3 regions of the Cupriavidus sp. P-10 genome follow, and region 1 is predicted to be linked to each of the others. Evidence: predicted binding sites of a transcription regulator. Region 1 holds the regulator's gene; each other region holds the start of a gene.
What was found. The regulator FNR, encoded in region 1, switches genes on or off when oxygen is low (the NO sensors DNR and NnrR bind a similar motif). The targets are predictions, from matches to a motif close to TTGATNNNNATCAA.

Region 1 (6,542 bases):
TCGGCGCCGCCGCCCTGGCCCTTGCGCTGGCCTTGCGGCCTGGCACCATCCTTGCGGCGGCCCTGCGGCTGGCGGCCGGCAGCGCCCTGCCCCTCGACCGGCGCGGCAGGCTTGACGCCACGCGGGCTGGGCTTACGCTTGCGGCCCGCCTGTTCACCCTTGTCTGCCTTCTCGGCTCTTTCGGCCTTCTCGGTCCTTTCAGCCCGTTCAGCCCGCTCAGCCTTGTGCGCCTTGTCCACCGGAGCCTGCACCGGCTGGCCGCCATCGCCCTGCGCCGGCTTGCGCTTGCCGCGGCCACGCTGGGCACCGCGCCCGCCGGCCGCCGCCGGCGCGGCGGTCGCTTCCGCGGCCTCGCCGGGCGTACCGACCTCGGCGCCTTCGGCGCGACCGGCATCGCGGTCTTGCGCCGCCTGGCGGCGGGACGCCACCAGGTTCCTCAGCCCGCGGCGCAGCCCCTTGCGGCGGGGCGCGGCTTCGCTGCCCGATCCGGGTTCTGCGGCGCCGGAATCGGCGGGTGCGCCCGCGTTGCGGGCGTCTTGCTCAACGGAATCAGACAAGGTATTCACTATCGGATGTTGCATGTTGTTCAGTTCGGCACGCGCTCGTCGTGCTCGCTCGGGTGCGGCGGGGCGCTGTCTTCCAACAGCTCTCCCCGCGCCCCGTCCGGATCGGATTCGGCCGGGTCGGCAGGTTCGTTCGGTTCGCCTTCGGCGCCCATTTCCTCAGCCCCATGCTGGTGCGGCTGCAGGTCGAATCCGTTGGCGATTTCGCCGTTTGTGGATGCCTGGCCGGCGTCCGTGACTTCGGGCTCGCCGGCGGCGGATGCTTCGCCCCCCGCCGGCTCGGCAAACGCCTCTTCATCGGCGCTACCGTGCTTGCCTGCCGCCAGCGCCTCGAAATCGATGGCCTGCTGATCCAGCAGCGTTGCCTGCGCCTGCGCCTGGGCATCTTCAAGCGGCGGCAACTCGTCCAGCGTGCGCAGCCCGAGGTCGTCCAGGAAGGCCTTGGTGGTGGCATACAGGGCCGGCCGGCCCGGCACGTCGCGGTGGCCGATCACCTCGATCCAGCTACGGTCTTCCAGCTTCTTAATGACTTCCGTACTAACCGTCACGCCGCGGATTTCCTCGATATCGCCGCGCGTCACCGGCTGGCGATAAGCGATGATCGCCAGCGTCTCCATCACGGCGCGCGAATATTTCGGCGGCTTTTCAGGATTCAGGCGGTCGAGGTATTCGCGCATTTCGGGGCGGCTCTGGAAGCGCCAGCCGCTGGCCAGCGACACTAGCTCCACGCCGCGCGGGCGCCAGTCCTGGCGCAACTCCTCCAGCAGCACGCGGACGGTGTCCGCGCCGACATCGTCGGCGAACAGCCGTCGCAGATCATTGACGCGCAAAGGTTCCTGCGCGCAGATCAGCGCCGTCTCGAGGACGATCTTCGCCTCTTGGGTATTCATGTTGATGGTGTGCAGCCTGTCTTTGCACCTGCTCCCGGACGGATCCGGGGCACCGGAGATTTTGGATACAGCGACGCCAATGCCATCGCCATCTCATTGCGCAGCTCACCCGGATACCTGCTGCATCCAAGCCGTGCACTTCCATTCTTTGCATCGAGTTGCCGGGTCACTCCGGCAGGAGATCGTTCGCATGCCGCCATGGGCCGGTCAGCGAACCTCTTGCGTGGCACATCCGAAAACCGGACGCTGCTGTCGGCGAACTGAACGCCTCGGACGCAAGAAAAACGGGTATCGGGAGCAAGGCCGGCATCTCCAACACCGCAGTGCCAGCCGGGCTTTGATCTTTTGAACCGGATGGACCGCGGGCCGGGCCGGGCATCGAACCACCAACGCTTCCCGCCGCCGTGGGCGTGCCTTCTGGTAGGAAGGCCGCTTGGCGCTGCTCGCCGTTGCTTACAAAACACCGCGCGATACCGCAATGTTGGCGATTGTATGGCATTCCCGCCCTTGCCCGCAACCATCATTCGCTGCGCCGCGCGCCCCATGCGCCTCAAAAGACCAGGCAGAAACCCTGCTCTGCCAGCGAATGTGGCAGCAACACCGCGCGCGCCAGGCCAAGGGCCCCGAACGCCATGACCGCCACGCCCGCGCCCACCCGCACCGCGCGCCGCCGCGACAGGCTGCGCAGGTAGCCGGACAGCCCCGACAGCACCAGCAGGTTGGGCAGCGTGCCGACGCCGAACACGCCCATCACCAGTGCGCCGGAACCGGCATTGCCGGCGAGCAGCGCAAGCGTCAGCGCACCATAGACCATGCCGCACGGCACCAGCCCCCAGGCCAGTCCAACCCCGTAGCGCCTGGCAAGGCCCCCATGCGCACGCACGAACGCGGGCATGTTGCCGCCTAGCCGGCCCAACTGCCGCGCCACGCCACTGCCAGCCCGCGCCGCCAGCCGCTCCAGCCATGCCACGGTAAAGGCATTGCCGCGCAGCAGGCGCCAGCCCGACCACAGCAGCATGGCGCTGCCGGCACCGAACAGCCAGCGCTGCAACGGCAGGTAATCCTGCTTCCACGCGCCGGCGCCGATCGCGCCCAGCAGCGCGCCTAGCATCATGTAGGTCGAAATCCTGCCCAGGTGCATTGCCAGCAACTCGCCGACCCAGGCAGCACGGCTGCGCACGAAGGTCATGGCCGCAACGCTGCCACGTGGTTGTTCGACTGCCAGCGCGATGCCGCCACACATTGCTGCACAGTGCACGCCGCCCAGCAATGCCAGCATAAAAACGCTAATTAGCACACCAAATGTCAAATCTGGCTCCCTGCCGCATCACATCGCACGGTAAAATGTCCTGATCGCGCCCTCGCATCCAATCTTGCAGGTTCCAATTGCTTACCTCCATTCCAATCACCGAAATGTCGCCCCGTTGCTCCACATGCGCGATGGGGCAACTGTGCCTTCCGGTTGGCATGTCCCAGCAAGACCTTACCAAGATGGACACGCTGGTGCAGGAACGCATCCGGGTCCATAAGGGTGAGACCTTGTATCGCATGGGCGATCCCCTCACCGCGGTTTATGCCGTTCGCTTCGGCACGCTCAAGACGCACGTCACGACCGAAGACGGCCGTTCACAGATTACCGGTTTCCATCTGCCAGGCGAGATCGTCGGACTCGACGGCCTGGGGGAAATGCAGCATGCCTCTGACGCGACCGCGCTGGAAGATACCGAAGTCTGCGTAGTCCGCCTTGGTGACCTCCAGACCCTGTCCGCAGACCTGCCTTCGCTGCAGCACCAGTTCCTGCGGCTGATGGGCAAGGAAATCACGCACGACCAGCTGATGCTGGTGACACTCGGCTCGATGCGCGCCGAAGAGCGCCTGGCCGCGTTCCTGATCAACCTGTCGGAGCGCCTTTCGGCACGCGGGTACTCGTCGACCGAATTCGTGATGCGCATGAGCCGCGAGGAAATCGGCAGCTACCTGGGCCTGAAACTGGAAACCGTCAGCCGCCTGTTCTCGCGCTTCGCTGAAGCCGGCCTGATCCAGATTCGCCAGCGCCACGTGAAGCTGGTGGATCTCGCCGGCATCAAGCAGCTCTACAGCCGTAGCTGCTGACCCTTCCCCACGCCACACCACACCGCATTGCGCTTGCGCCGCACAGGGCGGCGCAAGCATCGCCCTTCACTCCAGCTCGTCGGTATCGCTAAGCCGCGTCGGCATCGTGTACAGCGTCAGGCCGCTGGACAGCGCGCAGAATATCCACGCCAGCAGGAAGCTCATCGTATAGATCGATTCGCGCGACGCCTCGATCGGATGCCCGAAGAACTTCAGGTCACCGGGATCCACGACCGAGAACACCGTCGCGGTGGCGAAGCCCGCCATCAGGAACCCCGGCCACAAGACCCACATCAGCCAGCGCAACCTCATGGCTGCCTCGCTGCGCTCGGCTGAGGCCGCACTGCCTCCGCCTTCTCGACCACCAGTCCATGACGCGCCGCGCCCTGCACCGGCATGTCAGGATGCGACGACGCAAGCCAGATGGTGACGCCGCACGCCACCATCGCGACCAGCGGGCCGCTCATCAACAGCCACGGCCACGGCTCCTTCCACCACGGATTGCCTTGCTGATTCATCATGCCCCCTTAAGTTCTGCACCGAGCGCCTGGCGTCACAGGTCGCGCGGCACGATAAAGCTGGTGGTTTGCCGGATCTCGGCGCTGCCCCGCTCAGTTGCTTCGCTGGTCACCGTCACGCGGATCTTGTGCGTGCCTTGCGCGGCGTATTCGATCGGCACGCGTATGCGGATCGGCAACAGCCGGTTCGACGTCGGCGCCAGCGACTCGGCCTGCTTGTCGTATTCGACCGTCAGGTTTTTCAACTCGTCGCTGTCGGCTCGCACGCTGATGTGCATCGGCCCTTCAGTCGTGTTGATCAGCTGCAGGCGATAGACGTTCTCGATCCAGCGGCCCTCGACTTCCCGGCCCAACGCGCCGCGGTCGCGGATGATGTCCACCTTCAGCGGCGTGCGCAGCGCGATCGAAGCGACGAAGCCCGCAAGCAGCGCAACCCACACCACCGAATAGATGATGACACGCGGGCGCATCAAGCGCTTGCGCGACGCTGCCGCCGACAGCGCCTTGCGCATGGCATTTTCCGACGTGTACCGGATCAGGCCGCGCGGATAGGACATCTTGTCCATGACCTGGTCGCAGGCGTCGATGCAGGCACCGCAGCCGATGCATTCATACTGCAGGCCGTCGCGGATGTCGATGCCGGTCGGGCACACCTGGACGCAAATGCTGCAGTTGACGCAATCGCCCAGGCCCGCCTGGCGATGATCGGTCTTGCGCGAACGGCTGCCACGCGGCTCGCCCCGGCCGATGTCGTAGGTAACGACATAGGTGTCGCGGTCGACCATCACGCTCTGGAAACGCGCGTACGGGCACATGTACTTGCATACCTGCTCGCGCATGAAGCCCGCGTTGCCCCAGGTGGCAAACGCGTAGAACAGCATCCAGAACGTCTGCCACGGGCCCAGCGACAAACTCGCCAGCTCGCCGCCAAGTTCACGAATCGGCGCGAAGTAGCCGATGAAGGTGAACCCAGTCCACAGGGCGATCAGTACCCACAGGAAGTGCTTGGTGGCCTTGAGGCGCAGCTTGCGCAGGCTCCAGGGATCGCCATCCAGGCGGATGCGCGCGATCCGGTCGCCCTCGATCCGCCGCTCGATCCACATGAATATCTCGGTATAGACCGTCTGTGGACAGGCATAGCCGCAAAACAGCCGCCCGGCAATTGCCGTGAACAAGAACAGCGCCAGCGCCGAAATGACCAGCAGCACGGCGAGGTAGATGACATCCTGCGGCCACAGCACCAGCCCGAAGATATAGAACTTGCGTTCGCCAAGGTCGAACAGCACGGCCTGGCGTCCGTTCCACTGGAGCCAGGGCGTGCCGTAGTAAATCAGCTGGGTGAAGAGGACCAGCCAGACACGCCAACTGGAGAATGCGCCCGTGACCGAGCGCGGATAGATCTTGCGGCGGACCTCGTACAGTGTTTCATCCGAGGTCTCGGCAGGCGCAGCGGCCGACCGCTGGGGGTCGGCCGCCCGGGCCACTTCTTCGGTCCCGGGTGCGTTCATGGATGGTTTCTCCTGCGGGCGGCCCGCGCCCGCGCAGATGAGTCGCCTGTCATTGGCCGGCACCCCCGCCGGTATTGGACAGGCCCCAGACATAAGCCGTCAGCATGCGGATCCGCTCTGGCGTCAGGATCTCTTCATGTGCCGGCATATGGTTGTTGTGCCCCTTCAGGATCGCGTCGACGATGCTGCCTTCCGAACTGCCATACAGCCACACGTTGTCGGAGAGGTTCGGCGCGCCCAGTGCCTGGTTGCCCTTGCCGCCGGCACCGTGGCAAGCCGCGCACGTCGACTTGAAGGTGCTCTCGCCACGCGAGGCGCGGATGGGGTCCGATGAAAGTCCCGACAGCGCGCGGACATACTGTGCCACGTCGCCTGCCAGCTTGCCGTCGATGGTGGATGCGAACGGCGGCATCACACCATTCCGGCCCTTGGAAATTGTCTGCTGGATGGTTTCGGGTTCGCCGCCATACAGCCAGTCACCGTCGGTCAGGTTGGGGAACCCGCGGCTGCCGCGCGCATCCGAACCATGACATTGCGCGCAGTAGTTAAGGAAAAGACGCTGGCCGATCTCGCGCGCCTGCGGATCGCCCGCCACCTGCTTGACGTCCATCTTCAGGTACTTGGCGTAGATCTCGTTCTGCATCTTCTCCTGCGCGGCACGGTGCGCCGCCAGTTCGTCTTGCGTCGAGAACTTCAGCACGCCGGCGTAGGAACCCAGGCCCGGATACAACACCAGGTAGACCAGCCCGAAGATGCAGGTCAGCAGGAACATCCACATCCACCATCGCGGCAGCGGGTTATTCAGTTCGCGCAGGTCGCCGTCCCAAACGTGGCCGGTGTCGCCGCCAGCGTTGGCGGTCTTGGTGATCTTGCGTTGCGAGAACAGCAGCCAGACACACCAGACGATGCCCACGAGCGCGATCGCGGCAATGTAGTAACTCCAGTAATCGG
Region 2 (6,542 bases), 1.4 Mb from region 1:
TGGACCGCGCGCATCGGCCAGGGCTTCAACGGCCTGATGAAGTCGGTAATGGCCGGCAAGGGCGCAATGCCGCCGCGCGCCGGCAGCACCCCTGACGACTACACCGATTACGAACTGGCCCGCGCCGTGGTCTACATGGCGGACGCCGGTGGCGCCAAGTTCCCCGAACCGCCGGCACCGGCTGCCGCTGCCCCGACGACCGCTGCGGCGCCGGACGCCGCTGCCGCCCCGGCTGCTGCCGCTGCACCTGCCCCGGCCGCACCCGCTGCTGCGGCTCCGGCAGCCGCTGCCGCGGCGCCAGCTGCGGCGCCCGCCGCTGCGTCGGCAGACGTCGGCAAGAAGGTCTATGACCAGGTCTGCGCCGCCTGCCACGCCGCCGGCGTGGCCGGTGCGCCCAAGTTTGGCGACAAGGCCGCCTGGGCACCGCGCCTGAAGGAAGGCATGGACGCAGTCCACAACTACGCACTGAAGGGCAAGGGCGTGATGCCGCCCAAGGGTGGTTACGCCGGCCCGGACGCCGACGTGATCGCCGCGTCGGACTACATGGCCAACGCCGCCAAGTAAGAGACAGCTGCGCTGCAAACAAAAACGCCCGCGAATTTCGCGGGCGTTTTTTTATGCCTGGCGGCGCTTACACGACGCGCGAGTAGCGGGCCCGCGGCACGAAGCGGATCGGTTGCGCGCCGTCGTTGGCGGCCTGGGGGATATCGTGGCCCTCGGGCCCGGCGAGCGCGGCGCGGGCGGCATCGTCGCGCAGGTAGCGGTCGAACACCATCGCCACGCGCCGGACCAGCAGCCGGCCAAGCGGCGTGACCGTGATGCGGGCGGGCTCGATCTGCACCAGGCCGTCGACTGCCAGGGTGGCAAGTTCGGCCAGTTCCGGCGCGAAGTCGGCGCCGAAATCGATGCCGTGGTGCCGCTCCAGCGCCGGGATTTCCAGCACGCCGTTGCACATCAGCGCGCCGATCAGTTCGCGCCGCAGATGATCGTCGGCCGTCATGGCAACGCCGCGCACCAGCGGCAGGCGGCCCTGGTCGAGCGCGCCATAGTACTCGTCCAGCGTTCGGGCGTTCTGCACGTAGCGCCCCGCGACCGCGCCGATCGCGGAGATGCCGAGGCCGAGCTGGTCGTAGCCGGCGTGCGTGGAATAGCCCTGGAAGTTGCGCTGCAGCCGGCCTTCGCGCTGCGCCACGGCGAGGTCGTCGTCGGGCAGCGCGAAGTGGTCCATGCCGATGTAGACGTAGCCCTCGGCGGTCAGGCGTTCGATGGTGGAAACCAGGATGTCGAGTTTCTCGCCCGCCGGCGGCAGCACGCTTTCGTCGATGCGCCGCTGCGGCTTGAACACATGCGGCAGGTGCGCGTAGCTGTAAACCGATAGGCGGTCGGGCCGCAGCGCCAGCACCTGGTCGATGGTGCGGCCAAAGCGCGCGGCGGTCTGGTGCGGCAGGCCGTAGATCAGGTCGAGGCTGACCGAGCGGAAGCCGAGCCGGCGCGCGGCGTCGACCACGGCACGGGTCTCTTCGTAGGACTGGATCCGGTGGATGGCCTGCTGCACCTCGGGATCGAAATCCTGCACGCCCAGACTGACGCGGTTGAAGCCCAGCTCGGCCAGCAGCGCCATGCGCGCGTCATCGACCCGGCGCGGATCGATCTCGATCGAATGCTCGCCGTCGGGCGGCAGTTCGAAATGCTGGTGCAGCAGCGCCATCACGCGGCGCATTTCGTCGGGATCCAGGAAGGTTGGCGTGCCGCCGCCCCAGTGCGACTGGAGCACGCGCCGGCGCGTACCGAGCCGCGCGGCGAGCAGCGCCATCTCGCGGCCCAGGTAGGTGACGTAGCGCGCGCTGCGGCCGTGGTCGCGCGTGATGATCTTGTTGCAGCCGCAGTAGTAGCAGATGTTCTCGCAGAACGGGATATGCAGGTACAGCGACAGCGGCGCGGGCGCATCGGCGCGGCACGCGGCCAGTGCGTCGTGGTACAGCGACAGATCCGGGGTGTTGTGGAAGCGGTCTGCGGTAGGGTAGGAGGTGTAGCGCGGGCCGTTGCCGTCGATGCGGCCGGCGAGTGCACGAAAGTCCGACAGCGCGCGGCGGTCGGGCGCAGGGGTAGTCATGGCAAGCGGATTCATGGGGGCGCGGGGGAACGGTATTTGACAGCCCATGCTAGGACTGCACGCGGCGCGTTGCGTTGACCGTGGTCAAGCGCAACGCTGGCCGGTGCGCGCAGCGTGGGCGCCGCACGTCACACGGCGGTCATACGTGGCGGATACGCTGCGCGCCGGCGCCACTTGCGCCCGCTTCCCTTCTGCGCCATGCCGATCCCGGATTCCCTGCCCAACCTTATGCCGTACCTACCGCTGCGCCGACGCCTGCTGGCGGCCGGTGCTGCCGCCCTGGCGCTGCCCGCTGCACCGCTGCTGGCCCAGTCCACGGCGCGCCGCACCGTGGTGGTCGGCCACCTGATCGACCGCGGCGGCGCGCAGGCCGACCTGGCGCGCGACTACCTGGCCGGCGCCAAGGTGCTGTTCGACGCGGCCAACGCCGCCAATGGCCAGGTACGCATCGTCCACGTGGTGCGTGACGCCGATCCCGATCCGCGCCGCGCGCTGGCGCAGGCCTTGGCGCTGGCCGACAGCGAACGCGCGGAACTGCTGTTCGGCGCCGGCGACCGCATCCTGCCGGCGCTGGCGTCATCGGCCGAGCTGGCCCGGCGCGGCGTGCAGATCGTCGCGCCGCTGTCGGGCCTGGCGCTGGCGGGGGACAACGTCTGGTTTACCCGCGCCGACTACCAGGCCGAACTTGATGCAGCGGTGCGCCAGCTGCGCAGCTATGGCCTGAGCGCGATCGCGCTGGCGGTGGCGCACGACTTCGCCACGCAGTCGCTGGCCCGGCTGGAGGCGCAGACCGGCACCCGCGCGGTGCCGCTCGATCCCAGAGCCGATCCCGGCGGCGACGCCGCGGCACGGCGCATTGCCGCTGCCCGCCCCGGCGCCGTGATCGTTGCGGGCGATACGCTGGCTTATGCCGGACTGGGCCGCGCGCTGGCGGCACAGGGCTGGTATGGCTTCCTGGTCGGGCTGTCGTCGGTCAGCGCCACGGCTGCGCGCGAGATACTGGGCTCCGGCTACGCCGGCGGCATGGTGCTGACCCAGGTCGCGCCTGGTCCGCAGCAGGCCACGCTGCGCGTGGTCAGGGAACACGTGGCGCGCATGAAGCAATACCTGGACGAGCCGCCGTCGCCGGCGACGCTGGCCGGCTATATCGGTGCCGCATGGCTGGCGCGGGCGCTGGCGGGCATGCGCACCAGCGGCGCCCCGGAGCTGCGCCGCGCACTGCAGGGCCGTGTCGACGTGGGGGACTTTACGCTCGACTTCAGCCACGGGCAGCGCGGCTCGCAGTACGTCACGCTGGCGGTGTCAGGCGCGCGGTAGCGACAGGCGCGCGCGCAGGCCGCCTTCCGGGCGGTTGGACAGGATCAGTTCGCCGCCATGCCGTGCGGCGATGTCGGCGGCGATCGACAGGCCCATGCCGACCCCGCCGGTGGCGCGGCTGCGCGACGATTCGAGCCGGTAGAACGGCTCCATCACGCGTGCCAGCTGGTCTTCCGGGATGCCGGGGCCGTCGTCGCAGATATCGATCAGCACCCGTGCCGGGCTGTCGGTCAGCACGATGCTGGCCGCGCCGCCATAGCGCCGCGCATTCTCGACCAGGTTGACGACCGCGCGCCGCAGCTCGGATGGCCACGCCAGCAGTGGCTGCGCCTGGCCGCTGAGCGCGACCTCGTGGCCGGTATCGGCGGCGTCGTCCACCACCGCCTGCAGCAGCGCCAGCACGTCCACGCGCTGGCGCGGGCCGCTGGCTTCGTCGCGGTCACGCAGGTAATAGAGGGTGGCATCGATCAGGCCGTTCATTTCGGCGAGATCCTGGCGCAGGCGGTAGCGCACCTCGCCCGCGTCGATGCGTTCGATACGCAGGCTCATGCGCGTCAGCGGCGTGCGCAGGTCGTGCGAGACCGCGGCGAGGAAGCGCGATTGCTGGGCGAGTTGGGTGCGGATGCGCTGCTGCATGAGGTTCAGCGCCTGTGCGGCCGCCCGGGCTTCGGCGGGGCCGCCGGTCTCGTCCAGCGGCGGCGCGTGTACGTCCTGCGCCAGCCGCCCCGCGCCGCTGGCCAGCTGCTGCACCGGCCGCGCCAGCAGCCGTGCGCCGACCCATGCCGCCGCCACCATTGCCGCCACCTGGATCACCATGCCGAGGTGCGGCGGCCACGGCCAGCGCGGCGGCGGGCGATGCTGCGGAGCGCCCTGCCCTGCGGGTCGGCCTGGCGCGCCCTCGGGCGGTGGCCCCCGGTGCCAGGCTTCAGGCGGCGGCGGACCATCCGGCCCCCTCGGACCGTCACGCAGCGCGCGTTCCATGCCGGGCCGCGGAAACAGGTTTTCGATGACCGTCATGCCAAGCAGGTGGACGGCCAGCATGATCGTGGCCATCACCACGAACAGCCGCAGGAACATCGAGTCGTAGCGCGCCAGGCGCCCGTTGCCGGGCATCGGGCTCATCCTTCCAGCGTGGCGGTGAAGACGTAGCCTTCGCCGCGCACGGTGCGGATCAACGCGGGGTCGCGCGGGTCGTCGCGCAGTTTCTGGCGCAGCCGCGAGACCAGCAGGTCGATGCTGCGGTCGAACACGTCGAGCCCGCGCCCGCGCGCCTGGTTGATCAGCAGCTCGCGGTCAAGCACGCGGTTGGGCTGCTCGACAAAGGCCAGCAGCAGGCGGAATTCCGCATTGGACAGCGGCACCACCACCTCGTCGCGGTCGACCAGCTGACGCAGCGTGGTGTTCAGGCGCCAGTCGCCGAAGCGCAACTCATGGCCCGAAGGCGGCGCCGCGCGGCGGCCATTGGCGCCCGGGCCGCCCGGGCCGGCATGGGCGCGGCTGCGGCGCAGCACGGTGTGGATGCGCGCCACCAGCTCGCGCATCTCGAACGGCTTGGTGACGTAGTCGTCGGCGCCGACCTCCAGCCCGACCACGCGGTCTGCCAGCTCGGCGCGCGCGGTCAGCATGATCACGGCGACGTTGGTCTGCGCGCGCAGTTCGCGGCACAGCGCCAGGCCATTCTCGCCGGGCAGCGACAGGTCGAGGATGACGAGGTCATAGGCCGTGGCCGCCATCGCCTGGCGCATCGCGGTGCCGTCCTCGACCCCGTCCGCATGCATGCCGAAGGTGGACAGGTACTCGGCCAGCATGGCGCGGATCTGGGGATCGTCGTCGACGATCAGCAGGCGGATGGGAAGCGGCGGGGTGAATTCCATAAGCGAAGATAACGGCATCTGACGGGCGGTCGGACGATCGGACGATCGGGGCGACGTCGTGGCCGATGCCGGGGGCGTGCGGTGCCCCACTGTACCAGCGGAGGGTGGCGTCACTATGCCGGCTTTGTATCAGGCCTGATACGCAGCGTTGCCGGCAGGCCTGCCATGTACGCCATTGCAATACGGCGCAGACCAAGTGCTCAAGCATTGTGGCGCGGCCTTCCCTAGCATGGACCGGCATCGATATCACTACAGGAGAATTCCATGCACGTCCTCACCTCCCCGCTGCGCACCAGCCTGTCCGTCCTGGCGCTGTGCGGCGCCGCCCTGGTGGCCACGCCGGCCAGCGCCCTGCAAGCCGGCCCGGGGCGGCATGGCGCCATGCCGCCGCCCGCCCCTGTCCCGGCAACGCCCGAGCCGCTTGGCCTGAACCCGGCGCAGGCACGGCTATGGCAAGCCGCGCGGAGCGCAGCGGTGGAGGCGGAAGCGCATGCGCTGGAGCTGCGCGCCCGCTTCCTGCGCGAGACCGCCGACGCCGCGCCGGACGGCCCGCTGCGGCCGCGCGCCGAAGCCATGGACCGCCTGCACCACGCGCTCGAACAGGACCGCCGCGCAGTGCGCGAACGCTGGCTGGCGCTCGACGACAGCCTCGATTCCGGCCAGCGCCAGCGCCTGCGCGGCGCGCCCGATGCCGCGCGCTGGCTCGGCCTGCCGCCGGGACCGATGATGGCGCCGCCGCCGGGCGCACCGCAGGCGCCGGGGCACTGAGCGCCGCGCCAAAAAAATTGCCCCCGCACGCTTGCGCGGCAGGGGCCAATTACAGGGAAAAACCAGACGTGATGTCTGGAGCGGCAAGACCCGGGCAGGCCCTGCCGCCGCACAGCCGCACTACCGTACAGAGTGCAGGCGGCACAACCGTCATGCTAGGGACCGCGGCGCGCGCGGTCTTGTCGGCCTGGTAGGGTTTTGTATCGGGACTGTACGCGTACGATCGCCCGGCTCAGTCCGCGGCCGTCTTGCCGGGGCCGCCGAGCAGCGCCTTGAGCGCGCCGAGCCGGTCCTTGGGACTCATCGCCGGGGTTTCGTCCTTGGGTGCCGGCGCTTCCTCCAGCTTCATCTCGCCGATAAAGCGCGACGGCTGGCAGGAGTAGGTATCGCGCGCACGCTTGCGCTTCTTGCACCAGGTGATCTGCAGGCTGCGCTGCGCGCGCGTGATGCCAACATACATCAGCCGCCGC
Region 3 (6,542 bases), on a different replicon from region 1:
CCGGCACCACGGTAATGGTGGCCGTCTGCGCCGGCAGCGTGGTCGTCGTGTTGTCGGCGTTCTTGACCGTCGCGACCACCTGCACGGTGGTGGTGCCGGTGGCGATGCCATGTACCACGGCACTGGCGGGCGTCGCGGCGACGGGCTCGACCGTGGCAACGCCACGGTCGATGCTGCTCCAGGTGAACACCGTATTGCCGCTTGCGTCGTTGCCGTTGCTGTCGACGGTCATCGCGCTGATCGTCAGCGAGCGGCCGACGCCCACCTCGCCCGCGGTCGCGCTCATCTTGACGCTGAAGGTCAGCGGCGTGGCCGCGGCCGGGGTGGCGGGCGTACTCGAGCCACCGCCACCACCGCCACACGCGGCCAGCAAGAATGTCATGGCAGTGCCTGCCAACCAGGTTGCCCACGTTCTCAGTCTCATGATGTTCCCCCGTATGTTTTTTCCCGCGCTACCAGCCTAGGCGCAACGCTGCCAGCGCAATACCGGCCAGATGACTGAGGCATAACGTACGGAATCGGCGTCTGACTCATCCATTCAGAGCACAGGCGACCGTCTTTCGGGTGAGGCGGACAAGCGCGAGGGATGCATCGGGCCGGCATGTCACCGCCGTTTGGCGCAGCCCTTCCCCCGACCGGGTTCGGACGCGTGGCAGGCGCTTGACCGCAATTCAGCGCGCTTGACCGCCGCCGGCCTTGTCGTCTAACCTTGCCAGGTCATGCGGCGCCCGCCGCGTGCGCAACACCGAAGAGCGGCTCCTGCCCTCATCATTCCGGCTCGATGAACCTCTACGCCAGTACCCTCCGCCAGGCTGCCGATGCGACCCGCATCGCTGTCCGCGCGCGCGTGCTGGCTGCCCTGGCATCGGGCCGCGCCCTGCGCGCTTCCTCGCTACTGCTAAGCCTATCGATCGGTTGCCGGGCCTAGCGCCCCGTGGCAGTTCGGCAGCCTTTCGCCACCCTTTTCCGTTTTTCTTTTTTTGTATCTTCCTTATCTTCCTTAGCGAGGAAGGAGTCCGCTCATGCCCATGCTCAGCCATCCCGCCACCAAGTACCAGCCCGCCGCCACCGTAGACATCCCCGACCGTACCTGGCCCAGCCGCCGCATCACGCGTGCGCCGGCCTGGATGAGCACCGACCTGCGCGACGGCAACCAGTCGCTGATCGAGCCGATGAGCACCGCGCGCAAGCTGCGTTTCTTCGAGCAGCTGGTGAAGATCGGCCTGAAGGAAATCGAGGTGGCCTTCCCCGCCGCGTCGCAGACCGACTTCGACTTCGTGCGCATGCTGATCGAAGAAAAACGCATCCCCGACGACGTCAGCATCGTGGTGCTGACGCAATCGCGCGAAGACTTGATCCACCGGACGGTGGAGTCCGTGCGCGGCGCCGCGCGCGCCACCGTGCATCTCTACAATCCCATCGCGCCGGCGTGGCGGCGCATTGTCTTCAATGCCACACGCGAGGAGATCAAGGAAGTAGCGGTCTCGGGCACGCGCCTGATCAAGTCCCTGACCGACGCCATGCCCGAGACCGCATGGACCTACGAGTACTCGCCCGAGACCTTCAGCCTGGCGGAGCTCGATTTCTCGCTGGAGGTCAGCGACGCGGTCTCCGCGACGTGGGCAGCCGGTCCTGGGCGCCCCTTGATCCTGAACCTGCCGACCACGGTGGAATGCAGCACGCCCAATGTGTTTGCCGACCAGGTCGAATGGATGCACCGGCGCCTGGCGCGGCGCGAACACATCGTGCTGTCGGTCCACCCGCACAACGATCGTGGCACCGCGGTGGCTGCCGCCGAACTGGCGGTGATGGCGGGGGCCGATCGCGTGGAAGGCTGCCTGTTCGGCAATGGCGAGCGCACCGGCAACGTCGACCTGGTGACGCTGGCGCTGAATCTCTACACGCAGGGCGTGGCGCCCGGCCTCGATTTTTCCGATATCGATGAAGTGCGCCAGTGCGTCGAGCATTGCAACCAGCTGCCGGTGCATCCGCGACATCCATACGTGGGCGACCTGGTCTTCACCGCGTTCTCCGGCTCGCACCAGGATGCAATCCGCAAGGGCTTCGCGCAGCAGCAGCCCGGGGCGGTCTGGGAAGTGCCGTACCTGCCGATCGATCCCGCCGACCTGGGCCGCAGCTACGATGCGGTAATCCGCGTCAACAGCCAGTCGGGCAAGGGCGGCATGGCCTTCCTGCTCGAGCAGGTGCATGGCATCTACATGCCGCGCCGGCTGCAGATCGAGTTCAGCCGCGCGGTGCAGGCCATGACCGACGATACCGGGCTGGAAGCGAGCGCGGACGACCTGTATGCGCTGTTCAGCCGCGAGTACCTGGAGCAGGAAGCGCCGTTGCGCTATGTTTCGCACCAACTGGTGTCGGACAGCGGCGGGGCGGTGGAGATCGAAGTGCAGATGGTGCGCGACGGCCAGCCCTGCAGCGTGCGCGGCAGCGGCAACGGACCCATCGATGCTTTCGTCAATGCGCTGGACCTGCCGGTGCGCGTGATGGACTACCACGAGCACGCGATGACCGCCGGCGCCGACGCGCGCGCGGCGTGCTATGTGGAAATCCGGGTGGGCGATTCGCCGACGGGATTCGGCGCGGGCATCGATGCGAACCTGGTCACGGCGTCGCTGCGCGCGGTAGTCTCGGGCGTGAACCGGCACCTGCAGGCCGGCTTTGGCGTGGCGCGGCGCCAGCCGGCAGACGAGGCCGCCGCGGCCTGATACCACGCTTGCCGCAAGGGGATCCGAAGAAAACCGGTGTGCCCCGCCCCCACGGGGCACACCCGGAAAGACGCCCTTGCGGACGCCCACGACATGCTCGGTGCGTCGGCGCCCGCCTCGCCTGGAAGCTTGCGGACGCTGATTTCCTGCACAGCGTAAGGGCTGGCGCGCCGGCGCGCCACGAATGATTCCGCATGTGGTTATTAGCGGAGGATTGCTGCCCCAATACCGTTGTCGCGCGATCGCGACGCACCGTGTGTGGCGGCTTCCCGACTTGTTCTGCATCAAGGTCCGCACGGAGCCGCTCGGCCAAACTGGCCGCGGACTCCTTACCAGACCAAGACAAAACATCATGAACAAGCTCTCTCTCCGTACCCGGGTTACCTGCTCCGCCATCGCCGCCTGCGCCATGCTTGGCGCGTTCTCCGCGCCCGCGATGGCCGCCGACGATGCGCAAGGCAACTGGATGGTGCGCCTGCGCGGCACCTACCTCGACATGGCCAACAGTTCGGATCCGGTCGGCGGCGTGGGCGCATCGGATCGCATCACGGTCAACAACAAGTGGATCCCCGAACTCGACGTCACCTACTTCTTCACCCCCAATATCGCCGCCGAGCTGGTCCTGACCGTACCGCAGAAGCAGAATGTCTACCTCGACGGCAGCAAGATCGGCACCTTCAAGCATCTGCCGCCGTCGCTGCTGGTGCAATACCACTTCATCCCCAACGGTACTTTCCGCCCGTATATCGGCGCGGGCCTGAATTTCACCCGTATCTGGGGCGAGAACCTCGCCAACAACGCGCTGCAACTCGACAGCTGGAGCGTGGGTCCGGCGCTGCAGATCGGCATGGACTACAAGCTGACCAGGAACTGGTTCCTGAATGCCGACATCAAGAAGATCTGGCTGTCGAGCGATGTGAAGGCCGGCGACGTCAAGGTGTCCAAGGTGAGCCTGGACCCGTGGCTGTTCAGCATGGGCGTGGGCTACCGCTTCTGAGCGGCCACTGCGACAGTAAAAAAGGCCGGCGCCATCGGGCGCCGGCCTTTTTACGTTGGCCGTGGGAAAACGTCGCGGCCTAGCGGAACGCAGGCTCGTCGAAACTGCGCAGCTTGCGCGAATGCAGCTGCTCGACGCCGTTCTCGCGCAGGATGCGAATTGCTTCCAGCCCGATGGTCATGTGCTGGCTGACACGCTGCCGGTAGAACGCATTGGCCATGCCGCGCAGCTTGAGCTCGCCATGCAGCGGCTTGTCCGACACGCACAGCAACGTGCCGTAGGGTACGCGCAGGCGGAAGCCGTTGGCGGCCACCGCGGCGCTTTCCATGTCGATCGCGATCGCGCGCGACTGGTTGAAGCGTGCGTACAGCGACTTGGACTTCAGCTCCCAGTTGCGGTCGTCGGTGGAGACCACGGTGCCGGTGCGCATGCGTGTCTTCATCTCGTTGCCCGACAGGCCGGTGACGCGCGCCACCGCTTCCTGCAGCGCCACCTGGATTTCGGCGATCGGCGGCACCGGCACCCAGGGCGGGAGGTCGTGATCGAGCACGTGGTCGTCACGCACGTAGGCGTGCGCCAGCACGTAGTCACCCAGCTGCTGCGAGCGGCGCAGGCCGCCGCAGTGGCCGACCATCAGCCAGCAATGCGGGCGCAGCACGGCGAGATGGTCGGTCATGGTCTTCGCGTTGGACGGGCCCACGCCGATATTGACCAGCGTCACGCCCAGCTTGTCCTCGCGCACCAGGTGGTAGGCCGGCATCTGCGGCAGCGCGCGCGGGCGGGTCGCATCGTCCGGCTCGGCGCCGCCGAGGTCCTGCACCACGTCGCCGGGCTCGACGAAGCGGGTGTAGCCGCCGCCGTCGCTGCTGCTCATCAGCCCGCGGCCCAGCGCGACGAATTCATCGACATAGCGCTGGTAGTTGGTGAACAGCACAAAGCGCTGGAAATGCTGCGGCGCCGTGCCGGTGTAGTGGTACAGCCGCTGCAGCGCCAGGTCCACGCGCTCGGCGGGGAACAGCGACAGCGGCCAGGCCTCGCCCGGGATCGGCTCGTAGGTGCCGTTGGCGATGCCATCGTCGATGCGGCTCAGCTCGGGCAGCACGAACGAGGCCTCCAGTTCGCGCGCTTGGGTGTAGCTGATGTCGGTGGTCGAGGCCTCGATCACGAACGGCAGCGGGATCGGGCGCCGGCTCAGGCCCACGACCACCGGGACCCGGTGGTAGCGCATCAGCCGTTCGATCTGGTCGCGGTAGTAGTCCGCCAGCAGGTCGGGACGGGTCACCGTGGTGCCGTACACCCCGGGGTAGGCCACCGTGCCCCACGAGGGGCGGCTGTCGGTGACCATGGTCTCGATATTGACCGAGATCCCCAGGTACGGATAGCACGCGTGCGCGGCCGACGGCAGCGGCTTGCCGCTGGCGAAAGCTTCGAAGCGCGCGCGCACCGCCCCGACCGAAGCGTCGTAGATGTCGCGGATGCGCGCCAGCGCCGCATCCGCGTCAGGAAATTCGGCGAGCTGGTCGGCCGGATGGGCTGAGGAGAAGACGGGGGCATTCATGCAGACCATCATACCGCGCCCGCGCGCTGGCGTGAGCAGCACCCCCACCCAGCCGGAAGCCAAATTGACGCGCCCGCGCCCGCTCGCTACACTCCGCCAATTGTGCGGCACGGGTTCCCGTGCCGTTCTCGACTCGCGGCGGCCCTGGTGGCAAGGGGCGGCGAGGGGCCGTACATGCTTTACTGGGAGAGCCGCCAATGGAAATCCGTAACCTGTTGCCCGGAGACATCGAGGCAGCCAGACAACTACTGATCGCCAATGGCTGGTCCAACCGGATAGGCGGTCCCGACAAGTTCGCGCGGCTGGTGGCCAATTCCCAGCGCGTGGCCGTGGCGGTGGAAGACGGCGAGATCGTCGGCTTCGCCCGGGCCCTGTGCGACGACGTCTCCGACGGTTTCCTGTCGATGGTTGCCGTGGCCCCGAGCCACCGCCGTCGCGGGATCGGCCGCGCGCTGGTGCGCTACGTCATGGGCAATGATCCCGATATCACCTGGGTGCTGCGCGCGGCGCGCTCTTCCGAAGCAGCGTTCTTCGGCCAGCTCGGCTTTACGCCGTCGATGGTGGCGATGGAGCGGCGCCGGCCCTGACCTGTGCCGGCCATCCTCGAATGATCCTCGCGCGCCTCACTGCGCGCCCATCTTGCGCCGGAATTCCTCGGCCGTACCAACCTGCCTGAACAGCGGGCCGCCCGGCGCGGGCAAGCGTACCCATTTCTGCGGCCATCGGCCTGAGGGTTTCACCGGGTGGCGCGAGGCGGACAGCACGGGGAATCCGGCCTTGACCCACAGCCCGCCGATGGCGCCCCAGGCGCGGCGTGCGCCCCGGACTATCGATCCGCCCGGATCGGCCCGTACTCGGCCGGCACCCAGGTATAGCCGGCGGCGTCGCGACGCACATGGCCCAGCCCCGGGAACGGCAGGTGCGCGCCGCCCACCCACAGCTTGCCCTTGGCCGCATCGGCCAGGATGCGCTTGCGCGTGATCACCGCGGCGTGGCTGTCGGTATCGAACTCGATCGCCACCTGCGGGCGGCGGAACTGCACCGCATGGCTGTGGATGATGTCGCCCCACAGCAGCAGGCTGTCCTTGCCCGAGGTGAACAGGTAGCCGCTGTGGCCCGGCGTATGCCCGTAGGCAGGCAGCGCGCGCACGCCCGGGACCGGTTCGGCGCCGTTGCCGCCATGGAAGGTGCGGAACCGGTTCGCCGCCTGGTACGGCGCGACCGCGGCGCGTGCCATCGCGAACAGTCCCTGTGCTTCCTT

Region 2: the regulator FNR is predicted to act here: its motif matches at 2,188-2,201, upstream of hemN (oxygen-independent coproporphyrinogen III oxidase).
Region 3: the regulator FNR is predicted to act here: its motif matches at 3,001-3,014, upstream of CTP10_RS17505 (OmpW/AlkL family protein).

The regions. Positions count from the first base shown of each region.
Region 1 is NZ_AP025170.1:2,177,287-2,183,828, forward strand. It holds gene rluB (23S rRNA pseudouridine(2605) synthase RluB) at 1-581, opposite strand, end outside; gene scpB (SMC-Scp complex subunit ScpB) at 587-1,453, opposite strand; gene CTP10_RS10040 (urease accessory protein UreH domain-containing protein) at 2,004-2,762, opposite strand; gene fnr (fumarate/nitrate reduction transcriptional regulator Fnr) at 2,840-3,565, shown strand; gene CTP10_RS10050 (hypothetical protein) at 3,632-3,877, opposite strand; gene CTP10_RS10055 (FixH family protein) at 3,874-4,083, opposite strand; gene ccoG (cytochrome c oxidase accessory protein CcoG) at 4,119-5,591, opposite strand; gene ccoP (cytochrome-c oxidase, cbb3-type subunit III) at 5,641-6,542, opposite strand, start outside.
Region 2 is NZ_AP025170.1:3,553,424-3,559,965, forward strand. It holds gene CTP10_RS16455 (c-type cytochrome) at 1-564, shown strand, start outside; gene hemN (oxygen-independent coproporphyrinogen III oxidase) at 632-2,113, opposite strand; gene CTP10_RS16465 (ABC transporter substrate-binding protein) at 2,342-3,430, shown strand; gene CTP10_RS16470 (sensor histidine kinase) at 3,416-4,543, opposite strand; gene CTP10_RS16475 (response regulator) at 4,549-5,304, opposite strand; gene CTP10_RS16480 (hypothetical protein) at 5,569-6,072, shown strand; gene CTP10_RS16485 (UvrD-helicase domain-containing protein) at 6,305-6,542, opposite strand, start outside.
Region 3 is NZ_AP025171.1:71,750-78,291, reverse strand. It holds gene CTP10_RS17515 (hypothetical protein) at 1-382, opposite strand, end outside; gene leuA (2-isopropylmalate synthase) at 1,029-2,726, shown strand; gene CTP10_RS17505 (OmpW/AlkL family protein) at 3,079-3,723, shown strand; gene CTP10_RS17500 (AMP nucleosidase) at 3,803-5,293, opposite strand; gene CTP10_RS17495 (GNAT family N-acetyltransferase) at 5,479-5,868, shown strand; gene CTP10_RS17490 (MBL fold metallo-hydrolase) at 6,108-6,542, opposite strand, start outside.